Regions from separate parts of the Blautia sp. MCC283 genome, predicted to be linked through region 1. Evidence: predicted binding sites of a transcription regulator. Region 1 holds the regulator's gene; each other region holds the start of a gene.

Region 1 (5,491 bases):
ATCTTAAAAATGAAGACATTCTTGCCTGTGTGCCTCAGTTTGAAGAGAATCTTCTGAAGGAACTGTTATAAACGGACAGATGTAGCGCCGGATCAACCGGTAAAAAGAGCTGACCATCAGGCCAGCTCTTCCCATTTTTCATAAAGTTCTTCCAGTTCTTCGGCGATAGCTGCTTTTTCACGGCTCAGTTTGGTACATTCCGCAACGTTAGTACAGACATCCGGGAGAACCATGGTTTCATCAATTTCGCCGTCTCTTGTTTCCAGTTCTTCAATGCGGGCTTCTACTTTTTTCAGTTCGGCTTCCCGCTTTCTTTTTTTGGCCTGTTCTTCTTTCATCTGCTGCCAGGAAAGCTTGTTTTCGGAAACGGCCTTTTCTTCTGATGACGCTTCCAAAGAGTCACTTCCCGGAGCGTAAGCACTGGTCAGCTCTTCTTTTTTCTCCAGATAATAGTCATAATCACCGATGTAATTTACTACGGCCTGGTTGGTAAGCTCCATGATCCGGGTTGCGGTCTGGTTGATAAAGTAACGGTCGTGAGAGACATAAAGGACGGTACCGGTGTAGCTTACCAGCGCTTCCTCGAGGATTTCCTTGGAAGCAATGTCCAGATGGTTGGTAGGCTCATCCAGGATCAGGAAATTGGCTTCGGAAAGCATCAGCTTGGCAAGAGAAACACGACCTCTTTCTCCACCGGAAAGTGCGGAGATTTCTTTAAATACATCATCCCCGGTAAAGAGGAATGCTGCAAGCATATTTCGGATCTCCGTTTCGGTAAGAGTCGGATACGTGTCGGAAATTTCCTGAAAAATAGTTTTATCCATATGAAGAACATGATGTTCCTGGTCATAATATCCGATCTGAACTTTGGAACCCAGGGAAAACTTGCCGGCATCTGCCTCGATAAGTCCGTTGATGATCTTCAGCATCGTTGTTTTTCCGGTTCCGTTATTGCCGATAAGAGCTACACGTTCCCCTCTCTTGATATCAAAAGAAATATCAGAAAACAGGGTCTGCCCCGGGAAGGATTTGGAAAGTTCCTCCACATGGAGTACATCATTTCCGCTTAATACACGCGGTTCCAGGGAAATACGCATACGGTCCTGGATTTCCAGAGGTTTTTCGATACGCTGTACACGGTCCAGCATCTTCTCGCGGCTTTCTGCACGCTTGATGGATTTTTCGCGGTTAAAAGATTTCAGTTTGGCAATGACTGCTTCCTGATGTTTGATATCTCTCTGCTGGTTTAAGTACGCCTTGTACTGGGCATCGCGCAGCTGCGCCTTCTTAAGGGCATAGGCGGAGTAGTTGCCGCTGTAGACACGTGTCTGTCCGGCTTCGATCTCCACAACTTTGGTGACGACTTTATCCAGAAAATAACGGTCATGGGAAACGATGAAAACAGCTCCCGGATAATTCAGAAGATAAGTTTCCAGCCAGGAGATGCTTTCCATATCCAGGTGGTTGGTAGGCTCATCCAGAAGAAGGATATCCGGCTTGGAGAGAAGCATCTTTCCAAGTGCCACACGGGTTTTCTGGCCTCCGGAAAGTTTCTCGATTTGTTTGTCGTAATCTTCTTCCGTGAAACCAAGACCCTTCAGGACACCGGTGAGCTCACTTTTGTAAGCATAGCCGTTTTCCAGTTCAAACTGATGGGTGAGACGGGTATATGTCTCCATCAGGCGGTTCAGGTCATCGCCTTTTACGGTATTCATTTCCTGCTCCATATTACGGATACGGCGTTCCATATCGATAATATGCTGTTTGGTGGTAAGAAGCTCTTCGTAGATGGTATGGTGTCCGTGGATATCCTGGTACTGGGCAAGATAGCCGATATTTTTGTCCCGGGCAAGTACTACCGTGCCGGAATCCGCGGAAATCTCCTGCATGATGATACGAAGAAGAGTAGTCTTTCCAGCACCGTTACATCCGATAAGAGCTGCCTTTTCCCGGTCTTCAATATGAAAAGATGCATCATTTAAAATTACTTTTTCGCCAAAAGCTTTGCATATATTCTGACATGATAAAATCATAAAAACTGTCCTCCTGTATAAAGAATTATCCCTGAATAGTAAATAAACAGGGAAAATCCTCCACTTATTATAACGGAAACCGCCAGGAATTCAAAGAAAAAATCAATTTTTTAAAAAAATATGAAGAAATTTGTACATAACTTACAAGTTTGATTGACAGGAAAATGTCAATTCGGTATAATTAACCTAGTGTAAAGTAAGGAGGGAAACTATCGTGGAGACAAAACAAATCTCGAAAGCGGTGATTAAGCGTCTGCCACGCTATTACCGCTACTTAGGAGAGCTGATGGAAGACAATGTAGAGCGTATTTCTTCCAATGAATTAAGTAAGAAGATGCATACCACAGCTTCTCAGATCCGTCAGGATCTTAATAATTTCGGCGGTTTCGGGCAGCAGGGGTATGGCTATAATGTACATTATCTTTATACAGAGATCGGTAAGATCCTGGGACTGGATATCGCCCACCCGATGATCATCCTGGGTGCCGGTAATCTTGGACAGGCACTTGCCAATTATGTGGATTTTGAGAAAAGGGGATTTAAGCTGGTAGGAATCTTTGACGTAAATCCTGTGCTGGAAGGCATTGCGGTTCGCGGACTTGAGATCCAGATGCTCAGCGAACTTCCATTCTTCCTGAGAGAAAATAACGTAGAGATCGCAATTCTCACTCTTCCGAAGAATAAGGCCAAGGAAATGGCAGATATTCTGGTGGAGAACGGGATCAAGGCAATCTGGAATTTTGCACATCTTGATCTTGAGACACCGGATGATGTGATCGTAGAGAACGTGCATCTTTCTGAGAGCCTGATGACACTGTCTTATAATCTGAGCAAATACAGGCAGGAACATGTAGAGAAATAAATTTTAGCGGGCTGCCGGAAACGGCAGCTTTCTCTGTTAAAGAGGGGAGGCAAAGTGCAGCATGAAAAAAATTGTTACCTGCGAAGAAATGAAGAAGCTGGATAATGCTACGATCCACAAGATCGGGGTTGCTTCTGAAGTTCTGATGGAGCGGGCAGCGTTGAAAGTAGTTGAGGAAACAGAGAAATATCTTGGGAAGAGCGAGAAGATCCTGGTGGTATGCGGGAGTGGAAATAACGGAGGAGATGGTATTGCCATTGCCAGATTATTTCATCTGAAAGGTGTTCGGGCTGAATTTTATATGGCCGGAAACAAAGAAAAAATGACCAGGGAAACGTTGCTTCAGTATAAGATCGCTACAGGTTATCAGGTCCCGGAAGTGAATAACCCGGCCTGGGATGAATATACTACTATAGTAGATGCCGTGTTTGGCGTAGGCCTGGCGCGTCCGATCGAGGGACATTATGCTGAGATCATCCACGAGATGAACAGTGCCCGGGCGAAAAAAATTGCTGTTGACATCCCATCAGGAGTGAACGGAGATACTGGCCTGGAAATGGGAATTGCCTTCAGTGCCGATCTTACCGTTACTTTTGGTTACCGGAAAAGAGGTCTTTGTTTTTATCCGGGAAGGCTGTATGCGGGAAAGATCGTTATAGCTGACATTGGGATCTATGAGCAGGAAGCTGTAAAAGCATCGGCGAGATGTCTGGAGAAAGAAGATCTGAAACTGTTTCCGGAACGTGATCCCGGTGGGAACAAGGGGACTTTTGGAAAGATACTTTTTGTTACCGGAAGTGCAGGAATGTGTGGTGCTGCTTATTTGAGTGCCAGCGCGGCACTTCGGACCGGAGCGGGAATGGTAAAGATCCAGACTGTGGAAGAGAACAGGATTCCTTTGCAGATCCTTCTTCCGGAAGCAATGGTATGCAGCAGGTTTGACGAAGAATCCAACGAACAGCTTCTTTCCTGGTGTGACGTGATCGTCATCGGTCCAGGGCTTGGAACATCGGTGGCAAGCCGTGAGAGAGCACAGTGGTTTCTTACGGCAGCTGCCAGAGAGAAGAAACCGCTGATCCTGGATGCGGATGGACTGAATCTTCTGGCTATGCATCCGCAGTGGAAGGAATTTTTGGGCGGGAATGTAGTCCTGACTCCTCATATTGGAGAGATGAGCCGGCTCTGCGGCAGATCCATTGGAGAAATTCAGGAAACAATCGCACAGACAGCTGTGGATTATGCAAAGGAAACAGGAACGGTATGTGTTCAGAAAGATGCATGTACGGTTGTTACAGACGGCAAAGATGATATTTATCTGAATCTTTCCGGTAATTCCGGAATGGCAACTGCAGGAAGCGGGGATGTACTTGCCGGACTTCTTGCCGGGATCTTATGTATGTATCTGAAAACGGAGGAACAACCCTCCATGGTTTTAAAGGCCGCGTTAGGTGTTTATCTTCACGGACTTTGCGGTGATCTTGCAGCTGCAGAAAAAGGAAAACGCAGTATGCTGGCGGGAGATATCATCGCATATCTGCCCCGGGCTTTAGCGATATGTGAAGAGGAGTCAAAATCATGAAAAAATACGAGAGAGTCAAGGCGCTGGTATCACTGGATGCCATTGCTCACAATTTTGAGGAAATGCATAAAAATGTCAAAGAAGGGACAAAGATCATTGCTGTGATCAAAGCGGACGGTTATGGCCATGGTGCCAGAGCTATTGCACGTCTGATCCAGGATTATGACTATATCTGGGGATTTGCCACGGCTACCGCAGAAGAAGCGCTGGAACTTCGACATGCAGGAATCACCAAGCCTGTCCTGATCCTTGGCCTTGTGTTTGAGGAATACTATGAGGAACTTGCTGCGAATGATGTCCGGATCACAATATCGGATCTTAACACAGCAGTAGAATATGCAAAAGCTGGTGCACGCATTGGAAAAAATGTACATATTCATCTGGCTCTGGATACGGGAATGACAAGGATCGGATATGCGGATATTCCGGAAAACGCAGTAAAGATCGAAGAAATCTCAAAAATCCCGAATCTGGTGATCGAGGGAATGTTTACCCATTTTGCCAGAGCGGATGAGTTTGACCGGTCTCCGGCACTGGTGCAGCTTGACCGTTATCTCCGTTTTGCGGATCTTCTGGAGAAGAGAGGCGTTCATATTCCGGTACGCCATTGTTCCAACAGTGCGGGTATCATCCGTGTGCCGGAGGCAAATCTTAATGTAGTCCGCGCCGGTATCACGATCTACGGTATCTATCCATCCGAAGAAGTGGAGCGGGATATTGTGAAGCTGACTCCTGCCATGGAATTAAAAAGCCATGTATCCTATGTAAAAAATGTGGAGCGTGGGACTGCGGTAAGTTATGGCGGAACTTTTGTTACGGAGCGTTTTACCAGAATGGCAACGATTCCGGTAGGTTATGCGGACGGATATCCCAGACAGCTTTCCAATAAAGGCTGGGTCCTGATCCATGGCAAAAAAGCTCCGATCCTTGGTCGTGTCTGTATGGACCAGTTTATGGTGGATGTTACAGATATCCCGGAGGTAAAAGCCGGTGATGAGGTGACACTGATGGGAAGAG
Region 2 (5,491 bases), on a different contig from region 1:
TTTTGGAACTGTTTTTAGAAGAATTTCTGGAGCTGTTTCTGGAACTGTTTTTTCCGCAGTTTCTGGAATCACTTTCCCCGTAATTTTTTCCCGCATAATTGGACTCATTTCTGTCTGTTTCGTAATTTTTCGCCATTTGAATTACCTCCTGATGAAGTTGATTTTTGCGGCTTTCTGAAGCTTTCTGCCGCTTTTTATTACAGGAAATAGTATCCCAAAAAGTTTGGAGATTATTCGCCAAAATGATATTGCTTTTTTTTCCAGTTTATATTATAATCATTCTTGTAAAAAGAATTTACCCTTCAAAAATTTTTTTTACATAACCCCTTATTTAATTATTTATACTCCCCTCGAAACACCCGGTAGCTCCCCTACCGGGTGTTTCTCTATGCAAAGAACAGGCCGCCGGAACGACCTTATCATTGTCGTTCCGGCGGCCTGTTTTTTATCCATTGATGGGGTTCACATGCACCATGCAGTGCTTTACGTCTTTGAATTTATCTTCGATGGTATGATGCACATTTTCCGCAATATCATGTGCATCGTTGAGGGATATTTCTCCTGCCGCCGCGATCTCGATATCCACATACATTTTGGATCCGAAAAGGCGGGTTCGAAGAAGATCCACTCTTCTGACGCCCGGCACCTTGAGGATCTCACGGCGCATCGATTCTTCGGTTTTTGCATCACAGGAGTGATCTACCATCTTGTCAATAGCATCCCTGAAAATATCGATCGCAGCTTTGGCGATCATAAAGCAGATCACGATACTGGCAACAGGATCCAGGATGGGGTATCCCAGTCTTGCTCCGAAGATACCCACAAAGGCTCCGATAGAGGAAAGTGCATCAGAGCGGTGATGCCATGCATCTGCCATCAGTGCTCCGGAATTGATCTTCTTCGCAGCACCTCTTGTGTACCAGAACATCCACTCTTTTGTCACGATGGATACCACTGCCGCGATCAGCGCAAGGGTTCCAGGGATGGCGATCGTTCCGCCGGATGTACTTTTTACAATATCACGGACACCGGTAATGCCGATGCCAAGACCTGTTACAAGCAGCATCCCCGCAAGAACAATGGAAGAAACGCACTCCATTCTCTCATGTCCGTACTGATGCTCCTTGTCCGATTTTTTTGCAGAAAGACGGACACCGATGATAACAATAAAAGTACTTCCCACATCGGATGCAGAATGGATCGCATCAGAAATCATCGCTCCGGAATGCGCCGCAATACCGGCGATAAGTTTAAATATGGATAACAGCAGATTTACCAGGATACTGATCCCGGACACCTTCATCGCCGTCTGCTGTTCCCATGAGCTTTCTTTATCTGTGTCGTGTATAATCGTTTCGTTTTTTGTGTGTTCCATAAACAGGACCTCCTTTTGATTAGCATATGATTCTGGTCTTTCTTATGGCACAACATTTTCCGTGAAAAAACCGGCGGTTCTTTCACTACTCGCTGAACTGCGATTTCCGCCGGTGTTCTTTCTTATCTACATAGGGATCTCCCAGTTTCTACCTTCTGTTCCATCCATATTTTTGCAGTAAAAAAGACATACCTGCGAAACATACACTGTCCCGCAGATATGTCTGAAAGTAAAGCGGATACTCATCTTCCGCTTCACTACATATTCATGAATGCAATTGTTTCACAATTTGCGTTCAAATCCATATCCGCTGCCGCTTCCTGCGGCCCGGCCCCACGCCCTCAGATAAATACTCTGTTTCTGAATGGCGTCGCCTGCTCAGTTTGTACTGTTGATCTCGCATCCTGTTCGAATGTAATGCAGTGCAAAGAGAATTTTTACAGTCTTGCGGGTCTTCCGCTTGACTTCCCAGAAAGGATACACCTTGCACCATCTGTTAGTCAAGCCAAAGATTTTTTATATTTTATAGTAGGATTTTAAGGTATTACAGATATTATAAAACCGGGAGCGGATAAATCCACTCCCGGTCAAATCTACGATCTGTATTCAGTTGGAATGATCGATTATGCCTGCGGGCCAGCAGCAACGAGTGCTTTACCAGCAGCATTTCCTTCATATTTAACAAAGTTCTTAACGAATCTTGCAGCAAGATCTTTAGCCTTTGTCTCCCACTCTGCAGCGTCTGCATATGTGTCACGTGGGTCAAGGATTGCAGGATCTACGCCTGGAAGCTCTGTCGGAACCTCGAAGTTGAAGAATGGGATCTTCTTTGTCGGAGCTTTAAGAATAGATCCGTCAAGGATAGCATCGATGATACCACGAGTATCTTTGATGGAGATACGTTTTCCAGTTCCGTTCCATCCTGTGTTAACGAGGTATGCTTTCGCACCGCTCTTCTCCATTTTCTTAACGAGCTCCTCAGCATATTTTGTCGGGTGAAGCTCAAGGAATGCCTGTCCGAAGCAAGCGGAGAATGTAGGAGTAGGCTCTGTGATTCCACGCTCTGTACCAGCAAGTTTAGCTGTGAATCCGGAAAGGAAGTAGTACTGTGTCTGCTCCGGTGTCAGGATAGATACTGGAGGAAGTACGCCGAATGCATCTGCGGACAGGAAGATAACTTCTTTAGCTGCCGGTGCAGAAGATACCGGGCGAACGATGTTCTCGATGTGGTTGATCGGGTAGGAAACACGTGTGTTCTCTGTTACGCTCTTGTCAGCGAAGTCGATCTTTCCATCTTTATCAAGTGTTACATTCTCAAGAAGAGCGTTTCTCTTGATCGCATTGTAGATGTCCGGCTCAGACTCTTTGTCAAGGTTGATAACCTTAGCGTAGCATCCACCCTCGAAGTTGAATACTCCGTTGTCATCCCAGCCGTGCTCGTCATCACCGATCAGGAGACGCTTAGGATCTGTGGAAAGTGTTGTCTTACCTGTTCCGGAAAGACCGAAGAAGATTGCTGTGTTCTCTCCGTTAAGGTCTGTGTTTGCAGAGCAGTGCATGGAAGCGATGCCCTTAAGCGGCAGATAGTAGTTCATCATGGAGAACATACCTTTCTTCATCTCTCCGCCGTACCATGTATTTACGATAACCTGCTCACGGCTTGTAATGTTGAACATTACAGCTGTCTCGGAGTTAAGACCCAGCTCTTTGTAGTTCTCAACTTTAGCCTTGGATGCGTTGTAAACAACGAAATCTGGCTCAAAGTTCTCAAGCTCCTCAGCTGTTGGCTGAATGAACATGTTTGTTACGAAGTGTGCCTGCCAAGCAACCTCAACGATGAAACGGATAGCCATACGTGTATCTTTGTTAGCTCCGCAGAATGCATCTACTACGAAAAGTCTCTTGTTGGAAAGCTCTTTCTTAGCAAGATCTTTAACTGCAGCCCATGCTTCCTGAGTTGCCGGATGGTTATCGTTTTTGTACTCATCGGATGTCCACCAAACTGTGTCTTTGGAGTTCTCATCCATAACGATATATTTGTCTTTAGGGGAACGTCCTGTGTAGATACCTGTCATTACGTTGACAGCACCAAGCTCGCTGACCTGACCTTTCTCAAATCCCTCAAGCTCTGGTTTGGTCTCTTCCTCGAATAATGTCTCGTAAGAAGGATTGTACACGATCTCAGTTGTTCCGGTAATACCATACTTTGTTAAATCGATTTTTGCCATCTTAACATTTACCTCTCTTCTTTAATAGTAATTATGATAGCCACCTACTCTTGCAGGTTCTCGTCATCCTGCCATAGGAATTGGTCATTCCAACATCCCTATCCACAATTATACATAAATTGTACGTAAAAGCAACCAAAAAAATTCATTTTCCGCAAAAAAATGATAAATCTTTAACAGTGACGTTTTGGTACTGTCAGATTTTACTCCATCTATACTTGACTTTTTCAGAATAATGGCTACAATATATCTGATTATAGTTATTATATATATTTATAATAGCAACTATATGATTTTAATATATAGAAAGAAGTGATTTCTGTGTCAGATATTCCGGTTAAACGTAATCATATGAAAATCCCCTGGCACAACTACGTAAGCGCCAGGAACAGCCAGCCCATCACCGAGGCTTCTCTTTCCGAAAAAGCTTCCCTGATCGGCCGTACAGGCATGATGCTTCTCTCCTGTGGGACCGGTGCCTGGCGGGTACGGAGTTCCATGAATACATTGTCAGAAGCACTTGGCATCACCTGCTCCGCAGATATCGGACTGATGTCTATAAGCTACACCTGCTTTGACGGTGAGAGCAGTTTTTCCCATGCACTTAGTCTGACTACCACCGGCGTAAATACTTCCAGACTGAACAGGCTGGAACATTTTGTCAGTGATTTTCCTGCGGAGGGTATCCATATGAGCGGTGAAGCACTGCACAGTCAGTTAGATGAGATCGAGCGGATCCACGGGCTTTATTCCCCTGCCGCCCTGGGACTGGCTTCTGCACTGGCCTGTGGTGCATTTACTTTTCTTCTGGGCGGTGGCCCGCTGGAAATGATCCTGGCTTTTGCAGGCGCAGGCATCGGAAACGCCATCCGCTGCAAGCTTGGCAAGCATCATTTTACTCTGTTTATGTGCATTGCAGTTTCTGTTTCCTCAGCCTGTCTTGTATATGCAGGCTTCCTGAAGCTGGCAGAGCTTCTGTTCCACATTTCCGTCCAGCATGAGGCCGGATACATCTGTTCCATGCTGTTTATCATTCCGGGCTTTCCGTTTATCACAAGCGGGATCGACCTTGCCAAGCTGGATATGCGTTCCGGTCTGGAACGACTGGCCTACGCCATTATTGTTGTAATGGTGGCTGCTGTCTCTGCCTGGCTGATGGCACTGCTTCTTCATCTGAAGCCTGTAGATTTCCTGCCTCTGGAGCTTTCGGCAGCTCAGAGGATACTGTTCCGGCTTCTGGCAAGCTTCTGCGGGGTATTCGGCTTTTCGGTCATGTTCAACAGCCCTGTCCGTCTAGCCGCAGCTGCCGCCTTCATCGGCGCACTGTCCAACACTTTGCGTCTGGAGCTTGTTGATCTTGCCGGTTTCCCACCTGCTGCCGCGGCTTTTTTCGGAGCACTGACAGCCGGACTTCTGGCCTCCCTCATCAAAACCAAAGTGGGATATCCCAGGATTTCCATTACCGTACCATCCATTGTGATCATGGTTCCCGGACTTTATCTCTACCGGGCGATCTACAATCTGGGGATCATGTCCCTGAATGTTTCCGCCTCCTGGTTTGCAGCTGCGATCCTGATCATCGTTGCTCTTCCCCTGGGCCTTATTTTCGCCAGGATCCTTACGGACAAAATGTTCCGCTACTGCACCTGATGGGCATACAAAAAGGACTGCTTTCTGTAGCTTCCGGTCATCAGCTATCCTTCTGATAACCGGAGCAATACAAAAGCAGTCCTTTTTTGTACACTCTATTTCATTACGATCTCATCAGCGATCCCGATCATTTTTTCCAGGCGGTCCGCAAATTTATGGATGGGTAGAAAAACTCCCAGTCCGTCATAACGTTTGCCACCATCCTCCACAGAATCCTGCCCATAATACACAAAAGCTC
Region 3 (5,491 bases), on a different contig from region 1:
AGCGGGCGGAGAAGGAAATTCCTGCTTCCGTCACTGAACAGGTTAAATGGCTCATTAGCCGCCTGTACAATGGCGATCACATCTGCCTCAAAAGAGAAACAGGCTAGCCCCACGCTGAAATGCTTGGACTCCGCATATTCTCCCGGTGAATCAATGGTATCTTCATTTGTGTTGGTATACTGGGTTTTATGATAATGAAGTTCTTCCCCTTTAAGTGCCTGTGTCAGGGATGTCTTGCCGGCTTCACTTCGACCCATCAGAAAAATTTTTTTCATTTATTATCCCGTCCTGCCTCAGCTTCTGTGGATCTCACAGACATCAAACTTCAATGTCTCATGGAAAAAACGCACCACTTCTTCCACAGCTGTCATCACTTCCGTAAAACCGCCTGTCAGAATCAGCGTTCCACAGAAACGATCCATAAATCCTACTTCCACGTGAGCTGCCTTCACTGCAACATCTGCCGCAACTACGATCGCCTCCCAGGGTGTGACTCTGACCATACCGATCGCATCTCCTCTATGGTCCTCGCCTTCATGAACACCGATATGTAACGCAAGATTCTCATAGACAGATTTATCACTTGGTGTAAAAACATGTGCAAAAGAAAGCTCTTTTCCAGGTACACGCACCCGGGTCAGTCGAAGTCTTTTTCCCTTAAGGTTCTCATAATCATCATGAAACAGCCGCTCCAGCAGTTCTTCCTTCGTTATCCTTTCTTCCATGGTGCACTTCCTTATCTCTTGGTGATCTTGCAAACCACATATCCCAGGGTATCACGGAAATAGTCCACGATTTCTTCCATTGCTGTCTGCACATCGGAAATCTCTCCCGTTATGATCAGAGTTCCTGTAAAACGGTCTGCAAAACCAAGATATACATTACCACTCTTCACTGCGATATCGGATGCAATCACAGCAGACTCGGAAGGTGTCATATTCATGATTCCGATCGCAGATGATCCATAGTCCACCTGTGGATTCAGTCCAAGCTTCTGATATATGATCGGTGCCGGACCACCCATGATATGGGCAAATGTGATCTCCTTACCGGCTACGGTCTCCTGTACGATTCTGATCTGGTCTTTATGTTCATCTGCCATGATGATTCCTCGCTTTCAAAAATTTCGTAATATGGCATTGTCAAAATCAATACCATAGTTTTTTCAATCGATTTAATATTCGATAAGCCGGATTTTGTTCATCCGGCTTACAATTTCCCTACGATAAATTTTACTATTTATCCATTTTAATGTCAATACAATTCTTCTAAAACAAGGCAGAAAACAACGTTTTTAAAAATAAAAATCCACAGAAAACAACACTTGTTTTATATCTGTATAGAAAATCAGTCAGAAATTCTTATATTTCCCATTGCCACGATCATCGTTTTGCTCTCACACAAACAGTAAGCAACTTTCAGCAGGACCCAGACACAGCTTAAGTTCATCATACTCAGCTTCTCTCAGAACTCAAATGCCCTCTTAATGCTGTCATAATGCAGGAATTTTCCCTCAGCCGCAAACGCCCTGATCTGATCCAGAGTTGCAAACATATATCCGTCTGTTTCTTCAGTCTGAAGTTCCAGATCCTTATCCTGCACATCCATCACAAAACGGTACACATCCACAAAATAATTATCTCCCTCACCAGGATTCTCTCTTTTATAGGTAAAAAGATATCCTCCCTCTGCCTCTCTTACATCCAGTCCTGTCTCTTCTTTTACTTCACGGAACACTGCCTCCCTGGATCCCTCACCTGCCTGGGCAGCGCCACCGGAAACTTCCCACCAGCCCGGAGCCCAGGCTTTTGTCATCACACGTTTGGTGATCAGAAAGGTTTTATCCGGCCTTGCAACCACGCCAAGGACTGTCAGATGATATTCTCCATCTTTCAGACACCAGTCATTCCGTTTCATGGTACGTCCCGTCGGTTTCTTATCTGCATCGTAAATATCCCAGAATTCCATTTTTCTATCTCCTGTCTTTATACAGTACACGGTAATACGATCTTATATTTAACCACCTGCAGCAGCAAATATAAATTACGGATATCTGCCCCGTCTCCCCGCATTCTGTATCTTTTTTATTTGTTATGATAACACGCTAAAGTCCTGTATGTAAACCCTGGAATCCTGCACTATTTTCCAGTCACTTTCCATCCACTAAAAATCTATAGATTATTTTTATTATATTACTGGTATTATGAATTAGTTTTATAGATATTTTTGTTATATAATTAACACAAACAAACGATTCTATTAAAAAATAACCAGGGAGGTTTTTCCAGATGAAGAATGATTATCCGCATATTTTTTCCCCTTTAACCGTTAAAAATATGACTATTAAGAACCGTATTGTTATGATGCCGATGGGTACCAACTACGGTGAGCAGAACGGCGAAATGAGTTTTCTTCATATCAACTACTATGAGCAGCGTGCAAAGGGTGGCACAGGCCTCATTATCGTAGAGAACGCAAGCATCGATTCCCCGCAAGGTTCCAACGGTACTACCCAGCTTCGTATCGATCATGACAACTATCTTCCACGTCTTTTCAAATTCTGTGAGAACATCCACAGATATGGAACAAAGATCGCGATCCAGATCAACCATGCAGGAGCTTCCGCAATTTCTTCCAGGATCAACATGCAGCCGGTTTCCGCATCTGATGTTCCGTCAAAAGAAGGCGGCGAGATCCCGCGTCCTCTTTCCAGAGAAGAGATCCTTCACATTGTAAAGAAATACGGCGAGGCTGCAAAACGTGCACAGACAGCCGGTTTTGACGCAGTAGAGATCCACGCAGGACATTCCTACCTGATCAGCCAGTTCCTTTCCCCGATCACAAACAAGCGTACCGACGAGTTCGGCGGATCTGTTGAGAACCGTACCCGTTTCTGCCGCATGGTCATCGACGAGGTAAGAAAACAGGTCGGACCATTCTTTCCGATCATGCTCCGTCTCAGTGCAGATGAGCTGATGGAAGGTGGAAACACACTTGATGATACTCTGGAATATCTGGATTACCTTCAGGAAGAAGTTGATATCTTCGACGTTTCCTGCGGTCTCAACGGTTCCATCCAGTACCAGATCGACGCAAACTATCTTCCGGATGGATGGCGTTCCTACATGGCAAAAGCTGTAAAAGAAAAATTCAACAAACCGTGTATTTCCATGGGTAACATCCGTGACCCGAAAGTTGCCGAGAGAATCCTCGCTGACGGCGACGCAGATCTTATCGGTATGGGACGCGGCCTTATCGCTGATCCTGCATGGGTAAACAAAGTTGCCACAGGGCATGAGTGCGATCTCCGCAAATGTATCTCCTGTAACGTTGGATGCGCCGGAAACCGTATCGGTGTAAACCGTCCGATCCGCTGTACCGTAAACCCGTCTGTTCTTGAGGGCGATGTATATAAGAAACTGCATGTAAACAAAAACTGCAACGTGGTTGTTATCGGCGGTGGTACTGCCGGACTGGAAGCTGCCTGCACAGCCGCAGAGGTTGGCTGCAACACCTTCCTTCTGGAAAAAGGCAGCGAGCTTGGCGGACTTGCATCTCTGATCTCAAAAATCCCTGCAAAGAACCGTCTGGCTGATTTCCCGCACTATCTCATGCACCGCGCAGAGCAGCTTGAGAACCTTTATATCTTCACAAATACAGAAGGAACACCGGAGAACATTCGCAAGTTCCATCCGAATATCATCGTAAGTTCCACCGGTTCCGCTCCTCTTCTGCCTCCGATCGCAGGACTGAAGGATCGTATTGACAACGAGGACTATAATATTTATTCTATTCTTGGTATGATCAACCACATTAATGATTTTCCAAAGGATCTGGAAGGCAAAAAAGTCGTTGTCGTAGGCGGCGGTGCTGTAGGTCTTGATGTTGTGGAATTCTTCGCAGACAGAAATGCAGACATCTCTATCGTTGAGATGATGGATCAGATCGGACGTGACCTTGATCCGGTAAGCAAGAACGACACAAAGGCCATGATGAAAAAACACAATGTACATCAGCTTACAAAAACTGCTCTCCTTGAGGTTAAGGATTCTTCCTTCCTTGTAAAAGGTGACGGCGAGCCTTATGAGATTCCATTTGAATACGGTTTCGTATGTCTCGGAATGAGAGCCCAGGGACAGCTTTACCAGAGCCTTGCAGAAGAATTTTCTTCTGAGGATGTTGAGATCATGAACATCGGCGACAGCCAGAGAGCAAGAAGAATCATTGACGGTACCCAGGAAGGACGTAACATCCTTACCATTCTCGAGCAGAGAGGATACCTTTAATATCATCGCTATAACCTCCTGACGGGCATTTTCATATGTTATAAAGTCCGCTCCACGGAGTGTCTATAGATTTTCCACGTCTTCCTCCCGCTGCAGCCGTCCGAAGAACATCCGCAACTTCTTCAGACTGATGTGGCGGGAGGTTTTAAAAAAGTTACCCAAGATTTTTACCAATGAGAGGAGTTATTACCATGTCAGAAAGAATCACAGGACACACAGAGCTCATCGGTCTTATGGCTTATCCGATCCGTCACTCCAGCTCTCCTGCCATGCAGAACGAAGCTTTTGCAAAGCTTGGCTATGACTATGCATACCTTGCATTTGAAGTTGGCGCAGATGAGATCGAGGATGCTGTAAAAGCCATCCGTACTCTGAAAATGAGAGGTTCCAACGTTTCCATGCCGAACAAGACTCTGGTAGGCCAGTACCTTGACGAGCTTTCACCGGCAGCAGAAATGTGCGGTGCTGTAAACACCATCGTCAATGATCACGGCCATCTTACAGGCCACATCACAGATGGCATCGGATTTATGGCAGCACTGAAAGACAACAACATTGACGCCATCGGAAAGAAAATGACCATCGTAGGCGCAGGCGGTGCTGCTACTGCTATTGAGATCCAGGCTGCACTTGACGGTGTAGGCGAGATCGTGATCTTTAACCGTAAGGATGAGTTCTGGGACCGTGCCGTATCTACTGTTGAAAAGATCAACACAAGAACATCCAGCCACTCAGTTCTCTATGATCTCTCCGACCTTGACCAGCTGAAAAAAGAAATGGCTGACAGTTATATTTTTGTAAATGCCACAGGCGTTGGAATGAAACCGCTGGAAGGCCAGTCCGTTGTCCCGGATAAATCTTATTTCCGTCCGGAGCTTATCGTTGTTGACGTACCATACTCCCCTCTTGAAACCACTATGCGTTCCATGGCAAAGGAAGTTGGCTGCAAGACAATGAACGGCCTTGGCATGATGCTTTTCCAGGGCTCCGCTGCATTTGAACTGTGGACCGGCGAGCCGATGCCGATCGAGCATATGAAAGAGATTCTTAATATCAGATACGATGACTGATAAAATCCCATCCGTATCGGAAAGGACCATTATGAAAACAGTTCAGGTAAGAAATATCACAATCGGAGAGGGCAGACCGAAGATCTGTGTCCCGATCGTTGGACAGACAAAGGAGGATATCCTTCTTGAAGCAGG

Evidence for each region. The regulator Rex, encoded in region 1, represses fermentation and respiration genes when NADH is low (regulators of the CRP and FNR family bind a similar motif). The targets are predictions, from matches to a motif close to ATTGTTAANTANTTAACAAT.
Region 2: a site for Rex is predicted at 3,765-3,784, ahead of pckA (phosphoenolpyruvate carboxykinase (ATP)). Genes of this name have one in related genera too.
Region 3: a site for Rex is predicted at 2,226-2,245, ahead of GPK81_RS17175 (oxidoreductase). Genes of this name have one in related genera too.

What each region holds. Positions count from the first base shown of each region.
Region 1 covers NZ_WQQB01000028.1:144,674-150,164, reverse strand. Annotated here, with positions in the region: gene GPK81_RS10135 (inositol monophosphatase family protein) at 1-71, shown strand, start outside; gene abc-f (ribosomal protection-like ABC-F family protein) at 117-2,033, opposite strand; gene GPK81_RS10125 (redox-sensing transcriptional repressor Rex) at 2,248-2,895, shown strand; gene GPK81_RS10120 (bifunctional ADP-dependent NAD(P)H-hydrate dehydratase/NAD(P)H-hydrate epimerase) at 2,957-4,474, shown strand; gene alr (alanine racemase) at 4,471-5,491, shown strand, end outside.
Region 2 covers NZ_WQQB01000045.1:3,823-9,313, forward strand. Annotated here, with positions in the region: gene GPK81_RS12705 (hypothetical protein) at 1-136, opposite strand, end outside; gene GPK81_RS12710 (cation diffusion facilitator family transporter) at 446-1,375, opposite strand; NiCo riboswitch at 1,580-1,767, opposite strand; gene pckA (phosphoenolpyruvate carboxykinase (ATP)) at 1,999-3,603, opposite strand; gene GPK81_RS12720 (threonine/serine ThrE exporter family protein) at 3,955-5,253, shown strand; gene GPK81_RS12725 (DUF4866 domain-containing protein) at 5,349-5,491, opposite strand, start outside.
Region 3 covers NZ_WQQB01000069.1:145,954-151,444, reverse strand. Annotated here, with positions in the region: gene GPK81_RS17195 (EutP/PduV family microcompartment system protein) at 1-275, opposite strand, end outside; gene GPK81_RS17190 (BMC domain-containing protein) at 294-725, opposite strand; gene GPK81_RS17185 (BMC domain-containing protein) at 737-1,102, opposite strand; gene GPK81_RS17180 (NUDIX hydrolase) at 1,465-1,968, opposite strand; gene GPK81_RS17175 (oxidoreductase) at 2,289-4,286, shown strand; gene GPK81_RS17170 (shikimate dehydrogenase) at 4,478-5,356, shown strand; gene aroD (type I 3-dehydroquinate dehydratase) at 5,388-5,491, shown strand, end outside.